One region of the Marinomonas primoryensis genome, then DNA from elsewhere that is predicted to be linked to it. Evidence: predicted binding sites of a transcription regulator. Region 1 holds the regulator's gene; each other region holds the start of a gene.
What was found. The regulator LexA, encoded in region 1, represses DNA repair genes until DNA is damaged. The targets are predictions, from matches to a motif close to TACTGTNTANNTANACAGTA.
Positions count from the first base shown of each region.

Region 2: the regulator LexA is predicted to act here: its motif matches at 2,370-2,389, upstream of MP3633_RS19090 (YebG family protein).
Region 3: the regulator LexA is predicted to act here: its motif matches at 3,430-3,449, upstream of recN (DNA repair protein RecN).
Region 4: the regulator LexA is predicted to act here: its motif matches at 1,355-1,374, upstream of MP3633_RS11070 (S24 family peptidase).

Region 1 covers NZ_CP054301.1:2,011,901-2,016,523, reverse strand. Annotated here, with positions in the region: gene dinG (ATP-dependent DNA helicase DinG) at 1-1,751, opposite strand, end outside; gene lexA (transcriptional repressor LexA) at 1,821-2,441, shown strand; gene MP3633_RS09235 (hypothetical protein) at 2,501-2,767, opposite strand; gene MP3633_RS09230 (DUF6586 family protein) at 2,770-3,237, opposite strand; gene topA (type I DNA topoisomerase) at 3,234-4,623, opposite strand, start outside.
Region 2 covers NZ_CP054301.1:589,731-594,353, forward strand. Annotated here, with positions in the region: gene MP3633_RS02690 (ABC transporter ATP-binding protein) at 1-1,725, opposite strand, end outside; gene MP3633_RS19090 (YebG family protein) at 1,923-2,348, opposite strand; gene MP3633_RS02700 (mechanosensitive ion channel family protein) at 2,458-3,348, shown strand; gene MP3633_RS02705 (DUF1439 domain-containing protein) at 3,348-3,935, shown strand; gene MP3633_RS02710 (FKBP-type peptidyl-prolyl cis-trans isomerase) at 4,042-4,521, shown strand.
Region 3 covers NZ_CP054301.1:453,463-458,085, reverse strand. Annotated here, with positions in the region: gene dnaJ (molecular chaperone DnaJ) at 1-522, opposite strand, end outside; gene dnaK (molecular chaperone DnaK) at 697-2,610, opposite strand; gene grpE (nucleotide exchange factor GrpE) at 2,713-3,291, opposite strand; gene recN (DNA repair protein RecN) at 3,477-4,623, shown strand, end outside.
Region 4 covers NZ_CP054301.1:2,386,505-2,391,127, reverse strand. Annotated here, with positions in the region: gene csrA (carbon storage regulator CsrA) at 1-182, opposite strand, end outside; gene MP3633_RS11080 (LexA family protein) at 313-960, opposite strand; gene MP3633_RS11075 (YdaS family helix-turn-helix protein) at 1,044-1,247, shown strand; gene MP3633_RS11070 (S24 family peptidase) at 1,388-1,840, shown strand; gene MP3633_RS11065 (DUF1127 domain-containing protein) at 1,953-2,168, opposite strand; gene MP3633_RS11060 (YaeQ family protein) at 2,607-3,161, shown strand; gene MP3633_RS11055 (dienelactone hydrolase family protein) at 3,196-3,939, opposite strand; gene MP3633_RS11050 (tRNA-queuosine alpha-mannosyltransferase domain-containing protein) at 4,084-4,623, shown strand, end outside.

The DNA.
Region 1 (4,623 bases):
CGCTTAGATTGCTCCCCCTGCATTAGTAGTATTTCCTGTAGTCCAGCAGACAGCGACTTAGCCACCTCTTCCATCTGACGACGAGAAGAAAAAAGCACCAAACTGCCTTTTGCTATATTCACATGCTCATCTAGATAAGCAATAATTTCAGCGGTATGTTGTTCAACACGATTGGGCTCATGCTCCATATCAGGCACCACTAACAAACCATTCGTTTGAAAATCAAACGGACTTATAACACGCAAATATTCGCTTTCTTGAGGTACGCCTGAACGCATATTAAATCGATGAAATTGATTTAATGCCGTTAGCGTCGCTGACGTTACGACCGCACCAAAACACTTATCCCATAACTGCTGCCGTAATGTATTAGCCGCAAGAATAGGCGACCCTCCCAATTCAATATCCTGCTCCATGCCCTGCCCAGACAAAATCAGCCAACGAGCATTAGGCGGATAATTTTGATCATCGACTGTAGAATATAAGCGCCACAAGCCCACACTTTGCTCTAGTCGCCCGAGAATGACGCCCAATATAGGCTGCCAAGTCTCTGCCGTTTCCGATGTCACTCCCATGCCTTCATTTTGTTTGGTCTTTTTACATTCGTCTTGGATACTTTCGATGTTTTTAAACAACTTTTGATAAGACGTTTGCAGGCTGTACGCCAACTGACGAAGTTCATCCGGAACGAGACCAAATTCAAAACGATGCTGATTATTCTCTTGATCCAAGCCTAACCCTTGAATATAAGGGGCTAGACCCTGCTGTGCGTATTGGATGAAATTCACAATACTTTGTATTTGCTGCGGAACTTTTAGCAACAACTGCCCAGTAAGGCTGACATCATCTGTCAACTCCTGCTTCAAGTTGACCAAGTTTTTCTCAAGCTGACGAAGCCAAGCAATACTTTGCTGCAAACGCACTTCATGCCGAAAGTGACCTATCGCTTTATCTGGAAGATGATGACCCTCATCAAATACATAAATAGTTTCTTTTGGGGGTGTCAGTATTGCACCACCACCCAGAGACAAGTCGGCTAGCACCAAATCATGGTTCGCCACTATAACATCTGCTACTTCAATCTCGGCTCTCGCTTTAAAAAACGGACACGCAGAATAGTTAGCACAATTTCGATTTGTACACTGTTGGTGATCGGTGGTTAAGCGACGCCAATCTTGATCGCGAATAATTCCTGCCCAATTATCTTTATCGCCATCCCATTCACCTTTTCCCAAGGCGGTGTCCATTTCTTGATAAAGAGCTGTGTTTACATCATCCGAGTTAAGGTGTTGCTCAAAAAGACCAGCGAACATGTCTTCCATGGCCTGTTCTTCTGAGCTTAAAAAGCCTTCAAGGTTATTCAGACACAAATAGCGCCCTCGCCCTTTCGCCAGTGTGTATTTAAAACTCAACTCAGTATGCTCAAGTAGATCTGGCAACTCCTTATGAAGAATCTGCTCTTGTAGCGCCACCGTGGCAGTAGATATGATTAATTTAAGGCCTCGAGCTTTCGCAATAGGGATTGCAGCCAAGCAATAAGACAAAGTTTTGCCTGTGCCTGTGCCTGCCTCAATGACCGCGACATGTTTTTCATCGAGTCGCTCACCCTCACTACCTTGTTTTATATTACCCAAAGTTCGTGCGATGGCGCCTATCATTTCCCGCTGGCCAGCCCTTGGTTTATGGGACTTCGCCTCTAAAGAGGCTCGGTAAGCAAGTTGTATTTGTTTTTTTAGTTCATCTGAAAGCATTTATATCATTGAGATTAGTTAAGAATACTGTATATAATAACAGTTACTGTATAAACAACCAGATAACCTATGATTAAATTAACCAAAAGACAATCTGACGTACTAGAAACCATTCGCGAATTTATTAGTGAAACTGGTTTTCCACCAACCAGAGCTGAAATAGCTCGTCGACTTGGGTTTAAATCCCCCAATGCCGCCGAAGAACATCTAAAAGCCTTGTGTAGAAAAGGGGCTATTGAAATGCTCTCGGGCGCCTCTCGTGGGATTCGCTTAGTTAATCAAGCGTCGAACGACGAACCAGAAGACCTTGGACTGCCTATTATAGGAAAGGTCGCTGCAGGTTATCCGATTCTTGCTCAGGAAAACATTGCCTCTCACGTCAACATACCAGCAAGCATGTTTTCTCCAAAAGCAGACTATTTTCTCTCTGTTTCTGGAACAAGCATGAAAAACATTGGCATTATGGAAGGCGATCTTTTAGCTGTTCATAAAACCACCACCGTTCAAAATGGCCAAATCGTCGTTGCTCGAATAGGCGACGAAGTGACGGTAAAGCGATTTGAACAAAATGGCAGCATTGTTCGACTCATTCCAGAAAATGAAGACTTCAATGACATTATCGTCGACCTAGAAAGCGAAGAGTTTGTTATTGAAGGTCTTTCCGTCGGCGTTATCCGCCAAGGAATTTAGCGCTCAACAAAAAGGCGAAGCCATCGCTTCGCCTTTTACCTTAACTATATTCCTAAAGTTCAATGCAGTATCTTCGGTCGTAAATCTTCATCTTCAAGATATCCGGACTCTTCATCAAAATAAGTCTCCTCCGAATAAACAAAATCAATACCCGCATGAAACATGCATTTTGCCAGTTCAAAATAACGATCCTGTAAAGAAGATCTTGTGTCATCCGATATCTGCAAGGTTGCCAATGGCATTGTTTCCTCTCCGTCTTCACTGGCCGGTCTGAGCACAATATCGCCGTTATCCAGCTCAACAATTTCTAGGTAGGACTCTTTCATATTCAATACTCTGATGACTCTTCTCTAAAACGTAATACTAACTCAACTAAATTAGCCAAGTAAAAGCCAACCGAAGCGCCCGCGTCACTTCCACGTCCGATGACATTATCATCTTCAACAATAGACCTAGCAGCACAACACTCTAGCTGAACCAAGTAAGCTTGATGCAACTGAGAGCACCAAGAGTCTGAGCGAGATAACAAGCCACTCAGCTCACTTAACACGGGCACCATCATTTGCTTCGTTTCCGCTTCAGCTAATAATTTAGCGACATCCAACGACCCAGATAATGAATAGGCAGAGGAAACTTCTTTCAATAAACCATTCAGCGCACTTCTTAACTGAAAAATAGCCGAGCTTTCCAACCCTACACCCAACCACTTTTCTTCACTGTTTTGGCTTTGTTTAATAAAGCGCCTTGCCGTATCTATCTTTTGGTTCGTTAGGCTAGCAAAACTTACACTACTCATTTCTTCTTCTTACCTTCCTCGATGACCCATTTAGAACCAACGAAGTAGGCTTTCCAGCCAGTTGGCTTGCCGTCCTCTTCTGTCATCACATATTGCTCCTTAGTTTTACGGCTATAGCGAATAACAGTTGGGAGACCATCACCATCCGCCACAGGGGCTTTGGCAAAGAAATGGTATTTGGGATCTATTTGATCCATATAGGGAAGCAATTCTTTTACAAGGGGCGCGCGCGTTTCTCGTTTACGAGGGAACTGACTCGCCGCCAAAAACAAACCTGTCGCACCATCACGTAAAATATAATGATCTTCAACTTTTTGACAAGCAAGATCCGGCATTGGAACAGGGTCCATTTTGGGTGGCGCAGCCTCACCACTCTTCAATAATTTACGTGTATTTTTACACTCTTCATTGGTACATCCGAAGTACTTACCAAAGCGCCCTGTTTTTAACTGCATATCAGAAGAGCATTTATCACATTCTAGCAAAGGCCCATCGTAGCCTTTTATCTTAAATGTGCCCTGCTCTACTTCATAACCTGAGCAAGATGGGTTATTACCGCAAACATGAAGCTTGCGATGCTCATCCATCAAGTAGCTGTCCATCGCTGAACCGCAAATAGTACAGCGGTGCTTATTAATTAGAGCTTTAGATTCGCCCTCTTCGTCATCAACCGCAACAACGTCATCCCCACGAATAAGGTTAATAGTTGCCTTACAGCGCTCTTTTGGCGGTAATGCGTATCCAGAACATGACATAAATACACCAGTACTCGCTGTGCGAATCTGCATAGGTCGAGAACATGTCGGACATTCAATGTCCGTTGGTGTCGGCTCATTTAGCATCATGCCGCCATCTGGTGCTTCGGCTTTGGCCAAAACACCACTAAAGTCTTTATAGAACGCATTTAGCGTTTTAATCCAATCTTTATGACCTTCAGCAATATCATCCAGCTGCTCTTCCATTTGAGCCGTGAAGCTAAAATTCATTAACGAACCAAAGCTATCAACCAAACGCTCAGTGACAATATCACCCATTTTTTCTGCATAAAACCGACGATTTTCAACGCGAACATAACCACGATCTTGAATCGTAGAAATGATAGATGCGTACGTGGACGGACGACCAATACCACGTTTCTCTAACTCTTTTACCAAACTTGCTTCACTGAAACGTGCCACGGGCTTAGTAAAATGCTGCTCAGCTAACAGTTCGTTGAGGGATAAAAACTCCCCCTTAGCAACATCAGGCAAAATGTTGTCTTCGCCTTTTTTAACCACGGTTTGCATAGCGCGAGTATAACCATCAAAACGCAAAATACGTCCTTTGGCTTTGAACTCGTATTCGCCACTGCTTACTGTAATGGTGGTTGATGTGTATTGCGCTGGC
Region 2 (4,623 bases), 1.4 Mb from region 1:
GATTTCATGAGCGAGCCGAACGGTTGAAAAACGGTGAGAAATCAGAATCGCCATTTTTGTCTTAGTGTGTTCTTGAAAATGCTGAAAAATATTAGCCTCAGCTTTAGCGTCCATCGCGGCGGTTGGTTCATCTAATACTAAAATATCGGCGTCTTCTCGCATGAAGGCGCGAGCCAAGGCGATTTTTTGCCACTGACCACCTGATAATTCTTGTCCACCTTTAAACCATCGGCCAAGCTGAGTGTGGTAGCCATTGTCGAGTTCTTCAATAAAGTCAGTGGCTTTGCCTAACTCGGCGGCTTTCTGCCAACCAGTTTGGTCATTGAAGCGGTCGTTGTCGCCAGCCCCTATATTCTCTCCGACGATAAATTGATAGCGTACAAAATCTTGAAAAATCACCCCAACACGCTTAAGAAGCGCGGTTTCATCCCATTCGAGTAAATCCAACCCATCTAATAAAATGCGTCCTTGTGTTGGATTGTAAAGGCGTGTGAGTAATTTTATTAAGGTGGTTTTACCAGAACCATTTTCCCCCACAATAGCGAGACTGTGACCGGGACGAATATGCAGCGTGACATTTGATAGCGCGGATTTTTCACTGCCTGGATACTGAAACGACACATCTTCAAAGCGAATACCATCGTTTGGTTTTGGGCCAATTAATAAACCACGGGTGGACGATGGCGTTTCCTGTTCTAGATACTCATATAAGTTCGACAAATAAAGGTTGTCTTCATACATGCCGCTGATCGCTGTCAATGAGGCTGAAACAGAGCTTTGGCCTTGCTTGAATAAGAGTAAATACATGGTCATTTGACCTAATGTGATCGCACCAATAATAGTGTCGCTGACAATCCAGCCGTAGGCACCATAAAATACCAGTGTGCTGATGACACCAAGAGCAAAGCCCCAGGTTTCTCTTCGAAGAATAAGGCGCTTACTTTCTTTAAACAGTTTGAGGAAAATTTCAGAGTAGCGCTGTAAAAAACGCTCTCCCAGCTGATAAAGGCGAACTTCTTTTATGTTGTCTTCCCGAGCCAGTAACGTTTCTAAATAGTTTTGCTGTCGGACTTCGGGCGAGCGCCAGCGGAACATCAAAAAAGCATCGCCAGAAAACTTTGCTTCGGCGATAAAAGAGGGCAGCGCGCCACAGATTAGCAAAGCTAATGCCCATGGCGAAAAATGCCAGAGTAAAACCGCAAAACTTGATAAAGAAATGGCATTTTGAAGTAACGAAAAAGTTTTATTGACCAAGGCGAGCGGCCGGCTTGATGCTTCGCGTCGAGCGCGGACAAGCTTGTCGTAAAACTCAGAGTCTTCAAAATGAGACAGGGTTAGGCTTTGGGCTTTTTCTAAGATCATCAAGTTAACTTTTTGACCTAATAAACCTTGTAGAATGGCTTGCTGCGCCGTTAATGCTCGCTGTGCCGCGGCAATGATAAGAACCAATATCCCTTCTAGCACCACATAGTTAAGTGCTGTTTCATAGTGCAATACTTGGTCTTGCTTGTAGCTTTCCATGGCCGCTAATACAGCGTCCACAATCAACTGTCCGACGTAGGCCATCGCGGCAGGTAGTACGCCTGCAATCAAGGTGGCGAGTGTGAGCCCAATGGTAAGAGAGGGAGACGTCTGCCACACCAAATTGATCGCCCGACGGCTATAGCGAAAGACGCCGAGCATGTTTTTATCGACAGTGTTTTTAGGCGAGTCGGTAGGCTTCATTAAAAGTCCTGATTAAAAAAAGGGTGAGGAAGTACGATGTAAAGTATACGTGAGAGCGCGCGTTGGAGAGAATTTTTTTGGAGCGTCAGGATTTAGATCGAGAAATAAAAGCCCTTGATGCAAAGGCTCTGAGTATTAATTGTGCTTATGACGACGGCGATCATTAGAAATGGCTGGCAGCGGTATTTGATGCCGCATTATGCGGCATCACTTTCAACGAAGTCGCTTACCTCTTCATCATCAAATACGACGGTGTTTTCATCTTCGTCGTAAACCGCTTCTTCATCCGGTTCTATAACCAGATCTTCTAGGGCTTTTTTAGACGGTGATTCGGTCAGGTCAAGCTGAGCATTTGTTGCTTTACTGTTGGTTTTTTTAGACTTTTGGGGGGCTTTCTTTTTGGTACCTAAAACGTCTAAGAGCGATTCTTTGTTCTCCGCTAGGTACATGGAGAGTGCTTCCTTTTGACTATGGTCACCGGCTAGATTGCTTTGATCCAATATTTCATACAGCGCTTCGGCCGTATCCAACAATTTATCGTACGCATCGGCTTCCGTTTTTGAAGTAAACGTCATTTTTTCGATTCCATCGCGTTCTACAACATATTTGATAATTACAGGCATGATCCACCTCGTGAAATAATATACTGTATAAATATACAGTGTTATTTTCCCTCTTGTCTAGTGCTTTTATTTGTTGATCTGAGTAATGATTGTTAAAGTGGCGCTCTTGATGAAGGAAACGGTTTTTATGCAACTCGATTTATCCCAATTAGATTTTTCTATCATTACAGACCATGTTGAAATTGCGTTAACCATTTCTTGGGCTTTACTGTTTTATATTGTGCGTCGTTACACGAAACGTATGATTCGTGTGAATCAGAATATTGAACACGATAAAAAGCGTCAGAGAATCAATACGGTCGATAACATATTTAACCTTTTTTTAGTTGTTGGCTTTATTCTAATTTGGTCATCTGAATTACAAAATATCGCGATTTCGATCGCTGCCTTTATGGTGGCGTTGGTCATCGCAACAAAAGAATTTATCGCCTGTATCGTTGGTGCATTTTATCGCGCGAGCACACGGCCTTATCAGGTTGGAGATTGGATCCGTATTGCTAATTATGAAGGCGAAGTCACGGACAGTGATTGGCTTTCAACGACGTTGTTTGAAGTGGATTTAAAAGGCGGGAGCTACACTTACACAGGGCGTACTACAGTAGTGCCGAACAGTGTTTTATTGGTTCATACGGTGCAAAACTTGAACTATATGCGTCGTTATGTGACGCATACCTTTTCTGTTTGTCGCAATACCGATGACGTAAACCTGTTTGCTATTAAAGAGCAGATACTCGAGAGAATTCGAGAATACAGCGAACATTTTCATGAGGTAGCGACCCGTTATAACAGCTTAATCGAGAAGCGATTGGACATTAAGATTTCCGGCCCAGAGCCGCGAGTACGCATCACTACGACCCCAGAGGGCTTTAACGTTTTTACGGTTTCTTTGTTTTGTCCCACTGAAGAAGCCGTCGATATTGAGCAAAAAGTAACAGAAGATTTTATGCGATTTTGGTTTGAAATGCGCAGCATGGCTGTCGATGTGACTGGGAGAGAATAATGAGATTAGACCATATAGTTAGCGTCGGTGTTCTGGTCGTTGCATCGTTACTATTAACTGGATGTAATAGTTTCCGTGTTGGTGAAGCAGAAGTGAATCAAGAAGTAGCGAAGCAGCTCGCTCAGCCTCAAAAAAACCATATAAAGCTAACGTTAGACAATAATACACTCAATCTTGATTTGCTCATCGACTCTGCCGATGTGGATTTTACCGAACGCGACGGTGGCTTAGTATTGGTGGATTTGATCAGCAATATGACGGGGACATTGACGGCTTTTGGTCAGACCTTTTCGTTAACCACAAAAGTAAGTCCTTCGTTTGAATCGGGTGTGCGAATTGAAGAAGATCGATTGTATTTAGTGGCGCCAAAAATCACTAAAATTAATGTAGAAGGCTCAAGCTTTAATGACAAAGTGCTGCGTTCAACGCTGGGCTCTTTGCATGGTGATTTCGAAAAAGCACTCGTTGAGTATTTTGATGAGCACCCCGTTTATGTGTTAAATCACTCTCCTTTCGAAAAAACCGCTGCGGCGTTAGTAAAGAACATTATTATTAAAGAAGATTCATTAGAGCTGTCTATTTTTTAGTGAAAGAGACTGAATAAGGGTCTAGGTAAGTTTCTTCACAGCCTTTATAATGCCGCCATAAAATGAGCAGTCACGCTTAATTATTGAATTTAAATGAGGAAACAGCATGTCGATTGCAGACAACCAAGTCGTCCAATTTCATTATACTTTGCGTCACGGCGAAGAGCTTATCGAAACGTCTGCGGGCAAAGATCCTGCGACCTACCTTCATGGTCACGGTAATGTCATTCCAGGTTTAGAAAAAGCCATGGAAGGAAAAGCAGTGGGTGATGAGTTTGAAGTGACGGTAGCGTGTGCTGACGCTTACGGTGAACGCCATGAAGATCGCACGCAGCAAATGCCGATTAAACACTTGCAGGGTGCGAAGCGTTGGAAAACAGGCATGGTGGCTATGGTGAAAACGGACCAAGGCATGCGCCAAGTTACTATTATTAAAGCCGGATTGAAGCATGCGACAGTGGATCTTAATCATCCATTGTCAGGTAAAGACTTGACGTTCAATATTCAGATAGTCGATGCGCGTGAAGGCACCAATGATGAAATTGCGCATGGTCATTCTCATGGCGTTGGTGGTCATCATCATTAAGCATTAAATTCCTATAGACGGAATGAATGGTTAAATGAAAGCCCTTGTTACTTTAATGTAGCAGGGGCTTTTTCATTTTATTCGAGGCTTTTTTATACTGAT
Region 3 (4,623 bases), 1.6 Mb from region 1:
CATGCGGACTTGGCCTGCGCCACCACACGTGCCACAGGTTTTCGGCGTTGAGCCTTTTTTCGCACCAGAACCTTCACACTTCTTACAATTCACCAGCGTTGGTATACGAATTTTTTCTTCGCATCCCCAGACTGCTTGCTCAAGGTCAAGCTCTAATGTGTAACGCAAATCGGAACCACGACGAGTTCGGCTTTGACCGCCACCGCCACCGCCGCCAAAAATGTCACCAAACACATCACCGAAAACATCACTAAAACCACCAGCTCCAGCACCACCGCCGTAACCGCCGCCCTGACCATTAACACCTTCATGGCCAAATCGATCATAGGCTTCGCGTTTTTCATCAGAAGACAGGATTTCATAAGCTTCTGCCAGCTCTTTGAATTTATCAAGTGCTTCTGGGTTATCTGGGTTTTTATCTGGATGGTACTTATTCGCTAAAGAACGATAAGCTTTTTTAATATCTTTCTTATCCGCGCTTTTGGCCACCCCAAGAACGTCGTAATAGTCTCTTTTGCTCATCGAAGGCATTCCTGAATTAAAAAGTCCGAATTAAAAAATCTGAATTGAAAAGTCCAAATCTAAAGAGTCTGCAAAGTCGTCAATCTAAGACATTACAAATAGCAAAACACGGTCCTAAAACCGTGTTCGCTATTAACAACCCTTTTTGACAAGGGCAAAAATAAGGTTTAACGCTTATTTTTTATCGTCTTTTACTTCTTCGAACTCGGCGTCAACCGCATCATCCTGAGACTTAGCTTGTTCGCCTTCAGCTGGCTGTTCGCCGGCTTCTGCTTCTGCATACATCTTCTGAGCCAAAGTACCAGACGCTTGAGTCAACGCATTCGTTTTCTCTTCGATCTTCTCTTTGTCGTTAGACGTTAGCGCCTCTTCAAGCTCAGTGATCGCTGTTTCAATCGCTTCTTTCTCTTCTGCTGTTGCTTTGTCGCCAGCATCAACCAAAGTTTTACGAGTAGCGTGAATCATGCCGTCAGCTGTGTTGCGAACTTGTACAAGTTCTTCGAACTTGCGATCTTCTTCGACATTCGCTTCAGCGTCTCGAACCATTTTTTCAACTTCTTCGTCAGTCAAACCAGAAGAAGATTTAATGACAATAGACTGCTCTTTACCCGTTGCTTTGTCTTTCGCAGACACACTCAAGATACCGTTGGCATCAAGATCGAAGCTTACTTCGATTTGTGGCACGCCACGTGGAGCAGGTGGAATGTCAGCCAAGTCAAAACGACCTAGAGATTTATTCTGAGACGCTTGTTTACGCTCACCCTGCAATGCATGGATAGTCACTGCATTTTGATTGTCTTCTGCTGTAGAGAAAGTCTGAGACTTCTTAGTAGGAATCGTCGTATTTTTCTCGATCAGCGCCGTCATCACGCCGCCCATAGTCTCGATACCTAAAGACAGTGGTGTAACGTCTAGAAGAAGAACGTCTTTTACATCACCAGAAAGCACCGCACCTTGAATAGAAGCACCAATTGCAACGGCTTCATCTGGGTTCACGTCTTTACGTGGTTCTTTACCAAAGAATTCAGTTACTTTCGCTTGAACCATTGGCATACGTGTTTGACCACCAACCAAGATAACATCATCGATGTCAGCCGCTGTCAGGTCGGCATCTTTCAATGCTTGACGACAAGGCTCAAGAGATTTCAATACAAGCTCTTCAACCAAAGACTCTAACTTAGAACGTGTCAATTTCACGTTCAAATGTTTAGGGCCAGACGCATCTGCTGTGATGTAAGGCAAGTTAACTTCTGTCTGAGAAGAAGAAGACAACTCAACTTTCGCTTTTTCGCCTGCTTCTTTTAAACGCTGTAGTGCCAATGGATCGTTATGTAGATCGATACCAGATGATTTTTTAAACTCAGCCGCTAAAAATTCGATAATACGCATATCGAAATCTTCACCACCTAAGAAAGTATCGCCATTAGTAGACAGTACTTCGAATTGCTTCTCGCCATCTACGTCAGCGATTTCGATGATAGAAATATCGAACGTACCACCACCAAGGTCATAAACCGCGATAGTAGAGTCGCCAGTGCTTTTATCTAGGCCGTAAGCCAAAGCCGCTGCCGTTGGTTCGTTGATAATACGTTTCACTTCTAGACCAGCGATTTTACCCGCGTCTTTTGTTGCTTGACGCTGAGAATCGTTGAAGTAGGCAGGTACTGTAATAACCGCCTCTGTTACTTTTTCGCCTAGGAAGTCTTCCGCTGTTTTCTTCATTTTCTTAAGAACTTCAGCAGAAATTTGTGGTGGCGCTCTTTTCTCGCCTTTCACTTCTACCCATGCATCACCGTTATCCGCAGCTACGATTTTGTAAGGCACCATAGAGATGTCTTTTTGAACAACATCGTCTTTAAACTTACGACCAATCAAACGCTTAACAGCAAACACAGTGTTTGTTGGGTTTGTTACCGCTTGACGCTTAGCAGATTGACCGACTAACACTTCACCGTCTTCTGCATAAGCAACGATGGACGGTGTGGTGCGATCGCCTTCAGCATTTTCAATTACGCGTGCTTTCTCGCCATCTAATACGGCAACACAAGAGTTCGTTGTACCTAAATCAATACCAATGATTCTACCCATGGTTTGTCTCTCCAATAAATTCGTTTATTACAATGATGATTCTGTATTTGGGTCCGCTTTTTTATATTTCAAGCGCTTAGTGTCAAAAAAATGACAGGCAATTTAAGCCGCGCTTGAAACCACAACCATTGCTGGACGCAATAGACGGCCATGAAGCGTATAACCTTTTTGCACAACATCCATTACCGTGTTTGGCTCTAACTCAGGATTTGGCATCATGGTGATCGCTTGATGCAATGCTGGGTCGAAAGGTTCGCCATGTGGATCAACCACGGCCACCTCAAAACGCGCTAAGGTTTCAAGCAAATCTTTTAGCGTAAGCTCAACACCTTCACGAACAGGGTCTGATTCACCTGTTTCAGGGGCCGATGTCAGCGCTCGCTCAAGATTATCCGCAACACCTACAATTGCTTTCGCAAATTTTTCGACGCCAAATTTATGCGCCTTTTCAACATCTTGCTCCGCACGACGGCGCACATTTTGCGCATCGGCATGAGCTCGAAGTGCCGCTTCTTTATACTGAGCGACTTCTTCTAATGCTTTTGCAAGCTCATCATTTTCAGTAACTTCCTCTAAAAGCTCTACTTCAGGCTCCAAAAGTTCTTCTACTGTTTCGTTTTGCGTTTCGCTTTTCAAAACTTGCTCCGCGTCTAGATTAGGATTTTTTTGCTGCTCACTCATTCTTTAACTCCAAATAACAGAAACAATTCTTTCTCTGTGCTGGTTATATGGGGACAGCTTTTTACCTTTCAATACTAAAACCGCATTAATTTCATGGGAATTAAATTTGCGAACTAGACTTGTCAAAAAACAACCAACTACTGTATAAATAACCATATAAAATATTTTCTATTTCGGAGCACTCTATGCTGACCAGTATCGCTATCTCCAACTTCGCCATTGTTGAATCCCTAGAGCTGGAATTCAAAAAAGGCATGACCGTGATTTCAGGTGAAACGGGCGCCGGTAAGTCCATTATGGTGGACGCCTTGTCTTTATGCTTAGGCGATCGTACTGACGCCGCGGTTGTAAGGCATGGTGAAAAAAGAGCTGACATCAGCGCCAGCTTCGATATACAGCAATACCCTCATGTTCATAAATGGCTTGAGGAAAGAGACCTAGAACATGACCAACATTGCATACTACGTCGCGTCATCAGCAAGGAAGGCCGTTCGAAAGCGTATATAAATGGTCGCCCTTGTACCTTAAGCGATTTAAAAGAAGTGGGCAGTCAACTTGTTGATATTCATGGACAACACGAACATCAGTCTTTATTAAAAAAGAATGCACAAAGGCAACAACTTGATGCCTATGGCCAGTTGACTGACTTAAGTAAAAAAGTAAACCAGCAATACACTGTCTGGCGACAGCTAAAAGAAGAGCTGTCTGCTCAACAAAATCGTTCATCTGAACAAAATGCTAAAATTCAACTCCTCGCCTATCAAGCTCAAGAATTCCAGCAACTCGATCTGCAAAAAGGTGAGATTGAAGCACTGGAAAACGAACAAGCCTTTTTATCCAACATTGCTGATTCGCAATTTAAAGCCTATCAAGCCAGTGGCATTTTGATTGACAGCGACGAAGGCAACGTTTGCTCTTTATTACATCAAGCCATTAATAGCGCTAACCAAATCAACCCTACCACCAAAGAGCTCGAAAGCGCGCTCGAAATGATGAACACCGCGCTTATTCAAGCCCAAGAAGCCGCAGATAGTTTACATCATTACCAAGATACGCTGGAGCAAAACCCAGAACGCCTTACCGAGGTAGAGCAGCGCTTATCCGATATTTATGAAACGGCTCGAAAACATAGGACACTCCCAGAAACACTTTTAATATTGCGAGAAAGTGTCGAAACAGAACTGAATAGCCTACAAGGCAGTGAAGAAAGCTTAGAGTCACTAAAAGAAAAAGAAGAACAAGCCTACGAAAACCTAACTGCACTTGCCACAACATTGACCGAGAAGCGCATCACAGCGAAAGACGACCTCGCTCAAAAAGTGGAAGAACAAG
Region 4 (4,623 bases), 370 kb from region 1:
GGATCCGTTTTTTGTGCCTGGGAGGATTGAATTCGGTTATAAATTTCTTCTCGATGAACGCTCACATCTTTTGGTGCTTTAATGCCAATGCGAACTTGAGGGCCTTGTACACTGATCACCATGATTTCCGTATCGTCTCCGATAATGATTTTCTCGCCGGGGCGTCGAGTGACTACGAGCATGATTCCATTCCTTTATTGGTTGTAGGCGATATTAAAAATACAGTTTATGTTGTTAGTTTGTCAACAATTTACAGTTTAAGATTTCTTAATTAGCTAGGGCTTGCTAGGAGTTTTGTGCTTGCTGGGTGGCTTAAAAGAGGGCTCTTGCTTGTTTGACAACGCCAATAATATTGACTTTTTTAGATACTTCAATCGGTCGGTAATTGGGATTTAATGGTTTTAAGTAGATTTGACCTGCGTCTATGACGAGCTTTTTAAAGGTAACTTCGTTGTTGCCTTCGGTATTGGCAACAATCAAATCACCATTTTTGGCGTTTTGATTTGGTTCAACAAGGATAAGGTATCCTTCTGGAATACTAATGCCGGAAACCGACGTCATGCTGTCGCCAACTACTGTTAGCCAAAATGCATTTCTAGATGTCTCAATAGGTGAATCTAACCATTCCGAATGATTGCTTAGATTTTTGTGTGCTGGCCATGCCGCTGCTTGCAAAGCGGTAATAATAGGTCGCTGATTATCTAATAGTGACTGCTGGGAAGGGGTGCCATTGTTATAACTGGACAGATTTTCTCTAACTTCGCACGCCGTTCCAAGTAATAACCACTCAGGGTCACAGCCAATCTCTTTAGATAGGCTTATTAATTTTCGAGGATTTTGTGTTCTGCCGTCCTCGATTTTTTGCAGCGATTGCTGTGTAATGCCAACACGTTTTGCTAACTCTGCTTGAGTTAGTCCTAGTTCTGTTCTTTTTTTCTTAACACGTTCAGCGATAGTCATTTCCTAATGATTACAACTTTATCTGTATTTGACAAACAATAAAAACTGTTATCATATACAGTAAAGGTTGTTAAGGAGGTTATATGTCAGCCATTGCAAAAGTAGTCGTAGTTGTAGGAAGTCAAACGGCACTTGCTCGAATGTTAGGTGTGAAACAAGCTCATGTTTGGAACTGGTTACATGTCCATAAGCGTTGCCCTGCCAAATATATACGGCGAGCCTCGTTAGTAACTAAGGGGGAAGTAACTGAAAGTGAGCTTCTGCAAGATCATGAAAGGATATCTTGAGTGTTAATTAAACAGAATCATTATGATGGTGTTTCTAATCTGTTCAATCGTCGTTTAATTGTGTTTGTTTATTAAAATTTACTAGGTTATTCGCGGTGTTTAAATCATACTGTACAGATATACAGTTTGAGTGTTTTTTTATGCGCGTTTCGTATCTTGGTTCTTCAGAGTCTGCTGCTTTCATTGCGGCAAACAGTATCCGAATTCCTCTTTACTCGGAGTCAGCTAAGCTTTCTCCGAAGAGTCAGCCGTCTAAAGATAAATCTTTGGACCTTAATACCTTATGTATTCAAAACCCGACGTCGACCTTTTTTGTACGAGCTCAAGGTGAATCGATTGCCAAAGTCGATATTCAAACGGGTGACGTGTTAGTAGCGGATCGTTCATTAACGGCTCGCCATGGGGATATTGTTATTGCCTATGAGCATGGCAAGATGTCGGTCATGATATTGGAGTTAAAACCTGATGTACTGCTTCGACCTAAAAACAAAGCCTATGCGGCAAGCGCTGCTCCTGTTGTCACATCAGAAACGTCGAGCTTAGAAATATTTGGCGTTGTGACCAGTGTGGTTCGTCAGTTAGATCGTGGTTAACATTTATCTATTGTAATAAAAACGCCTTTCACTACATGGTAGTGAAAGGCGTATTGGCCATCCAGCCTAGTGTTTTACCGTCACTTTAGAGCCTTCTATGGTGACGATCGAATTATCCGTCGCTCGGTTGCTCTCCCGGCGGAATTTGAGACTTTCCTATTACTGTCTTTTCGATGTCTTTGTTACCCGCTAATGGACGAATGTGCCCGTTGTCACGATAGAAACCAATGTCTTTTAAGTAGTGGTCGTCAAGTTGACGAAAAACTTGGTTGGTGCGGCGAGTTTCGAAGTAGTCTTTGGCTGCGTTGAATAGGGCAATGATACTCATAAATGTTCTCCAAATTAGTGTTATTGGCGGAACTTACGAGGCTTTTTTATAGAAGTGACCGCGTAAATTCCGCGGTCAATAGTGAATTACACAGGCATTGAACGCGTGGACAAAGTTGAGCGAATTCGTGAATAGCAAGTCGCCATCGAAGAAGCATAATGATTCAGTGTTTGTTTAGTCATCTGTCTTCTCCTTCATCTTTGTGTGGTATTCAATTGTGTAATTTTTGCTCTTTGAGCTCCTCGATTGAGCCTTTTTTCATGCCTTATGTCAATTGCTTATATCGAAATAATGTTTTTTTATTTTGTTTTTTTTGCTGGCCTCTTTTTGTCATAAAAACAATTGGCTGGTGATGATATTGCTGCTGCTTTTTGCTGTACAATTCATCGCGATTTTTATTGTCCTTTTTTTGTATTTAATCAGTGTAGTAGACCCCCCATGGCGACAAAAGCAACAGTTTATAAAGCATCGGTTCAAGTGTCTGATATGGACCGAAACCATTACCAAAGTTATGATTTAACCTTGGCATTACACCCTTCTGAAACCGAAGAGCGAATGATGGTTCGCTTGGCGGCGTTTGCTTTGTTAGCAGATGAAAAAGAAGGCGGTGAACAGTTAGGTTTTTCTAAGGGAATTAGCACAGAAGATGAGCCAGATCTTTGGCAGAAGAATTATTCCGATGAAATTTTACTGTGGGTGGAACTAGGTCAGCCAGATGAAAAGCGTTTACGAAAAGCCTGTGGGCGTGCTCAACAAGTAGTGGTCGTGAACTATAATGACAAATCAGATATTTGGTGGGAACAAAATAAAGGCAAAAATAGCCGTTTTGATAACATGCGAGTGTTGCAGTTTTCAGAAGTACAAGTACAAGCTTTGGCGAAAATTTGTACGCGCTCTATGCAGCTAAATGTCACGATTCAAGACAGCGAAATGTGGATCTCTGGTGAGTTGGGCGAATGCGCGTTAACACCAATGTGGCGAGGCGAGTCATAAGCTCGCTTCACACATTGATGTAAGTTTTACCGAATCAGGCTTTGTGTAGCGTGCTATGAAACAGGGCAACCGCCTTGTTATAGCATTCTAAAGCGAGGGCTGGGTCGTAACGATCGCCTTCGTCTCGCATGAACGCATGTTGACCGTTAAACTCATGCCACGTAAATAAGCGATCCGTATCGATCAATTGTTGATATACCTTTTGTCGACCTTGTGTTGAAACATGCGGGTCTTGCTTACCCCACACCATGACCAATTCTCCTTGAATGTCCTTGGTACGAGTGAAGGAGTCGTTATCTTCTTCGCAAGGGATGGTGTTGGAGTGAATGTCAGTTGCATACAGGCAAAAAGCCGATTGGATACAAGGGTTCAAAGCCGCTCGATACGCCAAATGACCGCCTAAGCAAACGCCCATCGCACCAAATTGGCCTGTGCAATACTCTTCCTGTTCAAAGTAACTAATCATCGCAACAGTGTCGCTGTCGTGAGCTTCAAGCGTTTTAGTGAATTTGTCGGAATTGCCTTTGTCTTTCCCCTCGTCATCGTAGCCCAAGACGGTACCAATTGGATTAAGCTCATGAAAAACTTCTGGAACGATAACCACAAAACCATGCCCTGCCATCATCGCGGCTGAACGAGCGATAGGTGAGGTTTGTTGGAAAATTTCAGAATAAAAGAAGATACAAGGAAAGCGACCTTCGGCTTGAGGGCGATAAACAGTACAGCGCATGGTGCCAGTTGGCGTGTTAATATCTTGATCGTGTCGTTGAATGATCATGGTTTTCCTTAAACGATTCGTTATTTTCCTACATGATATTCGACCCAAGACAGATGAGCTAGCAGTAAGCCGTGAATAATGTGCTTCGGAAAGGCTGAAAGCATTCGATTTAAAATCGACAAAAAAGATAAGTGAGAAGAACACGTGCGAATTTTATTGATTAGTGCTTATGAGGCGAGCAGCCATAAGGCTTGGGCAAACACCTTAATGAAGGGTCTGAGTGAGCATCGCTGGAGCTATTTATTTTTACCTGCTCGACATTTTGCTTGGCGTATTCGAGGCAATGCCATGAGTTTTGCTTTTGATCCTAGGTTCAAATCTACGCTGGAACAACCTTATGATTTGGTGGTCGCCACGTCGATGACGGATTGTGTTGGTCTAAAAGCCTTTTGCCCAGATTTACAAAATATTCCTTGGTTACTCTACTTCCACGAGAACCAATTTGCCTATCCTGCCAGCGACAAACAACAAGGTTTGATCGAAATGCAAATGGTGACTTTATACAGTGCTTTGGCGGCGGATTTATGTGTTTTTAATAGTCAGTTCAATAAAGATTCTTTTTTTGATGGTGCACGAGCATTATTGAAAAAACTACCTGATTACGTTTCACCAGATTGGTTGATCAATACTGAGCAAAAATCGCAAGTACTGCCTGTGCCGCTGGATATTCAGAGTCAACCAGAA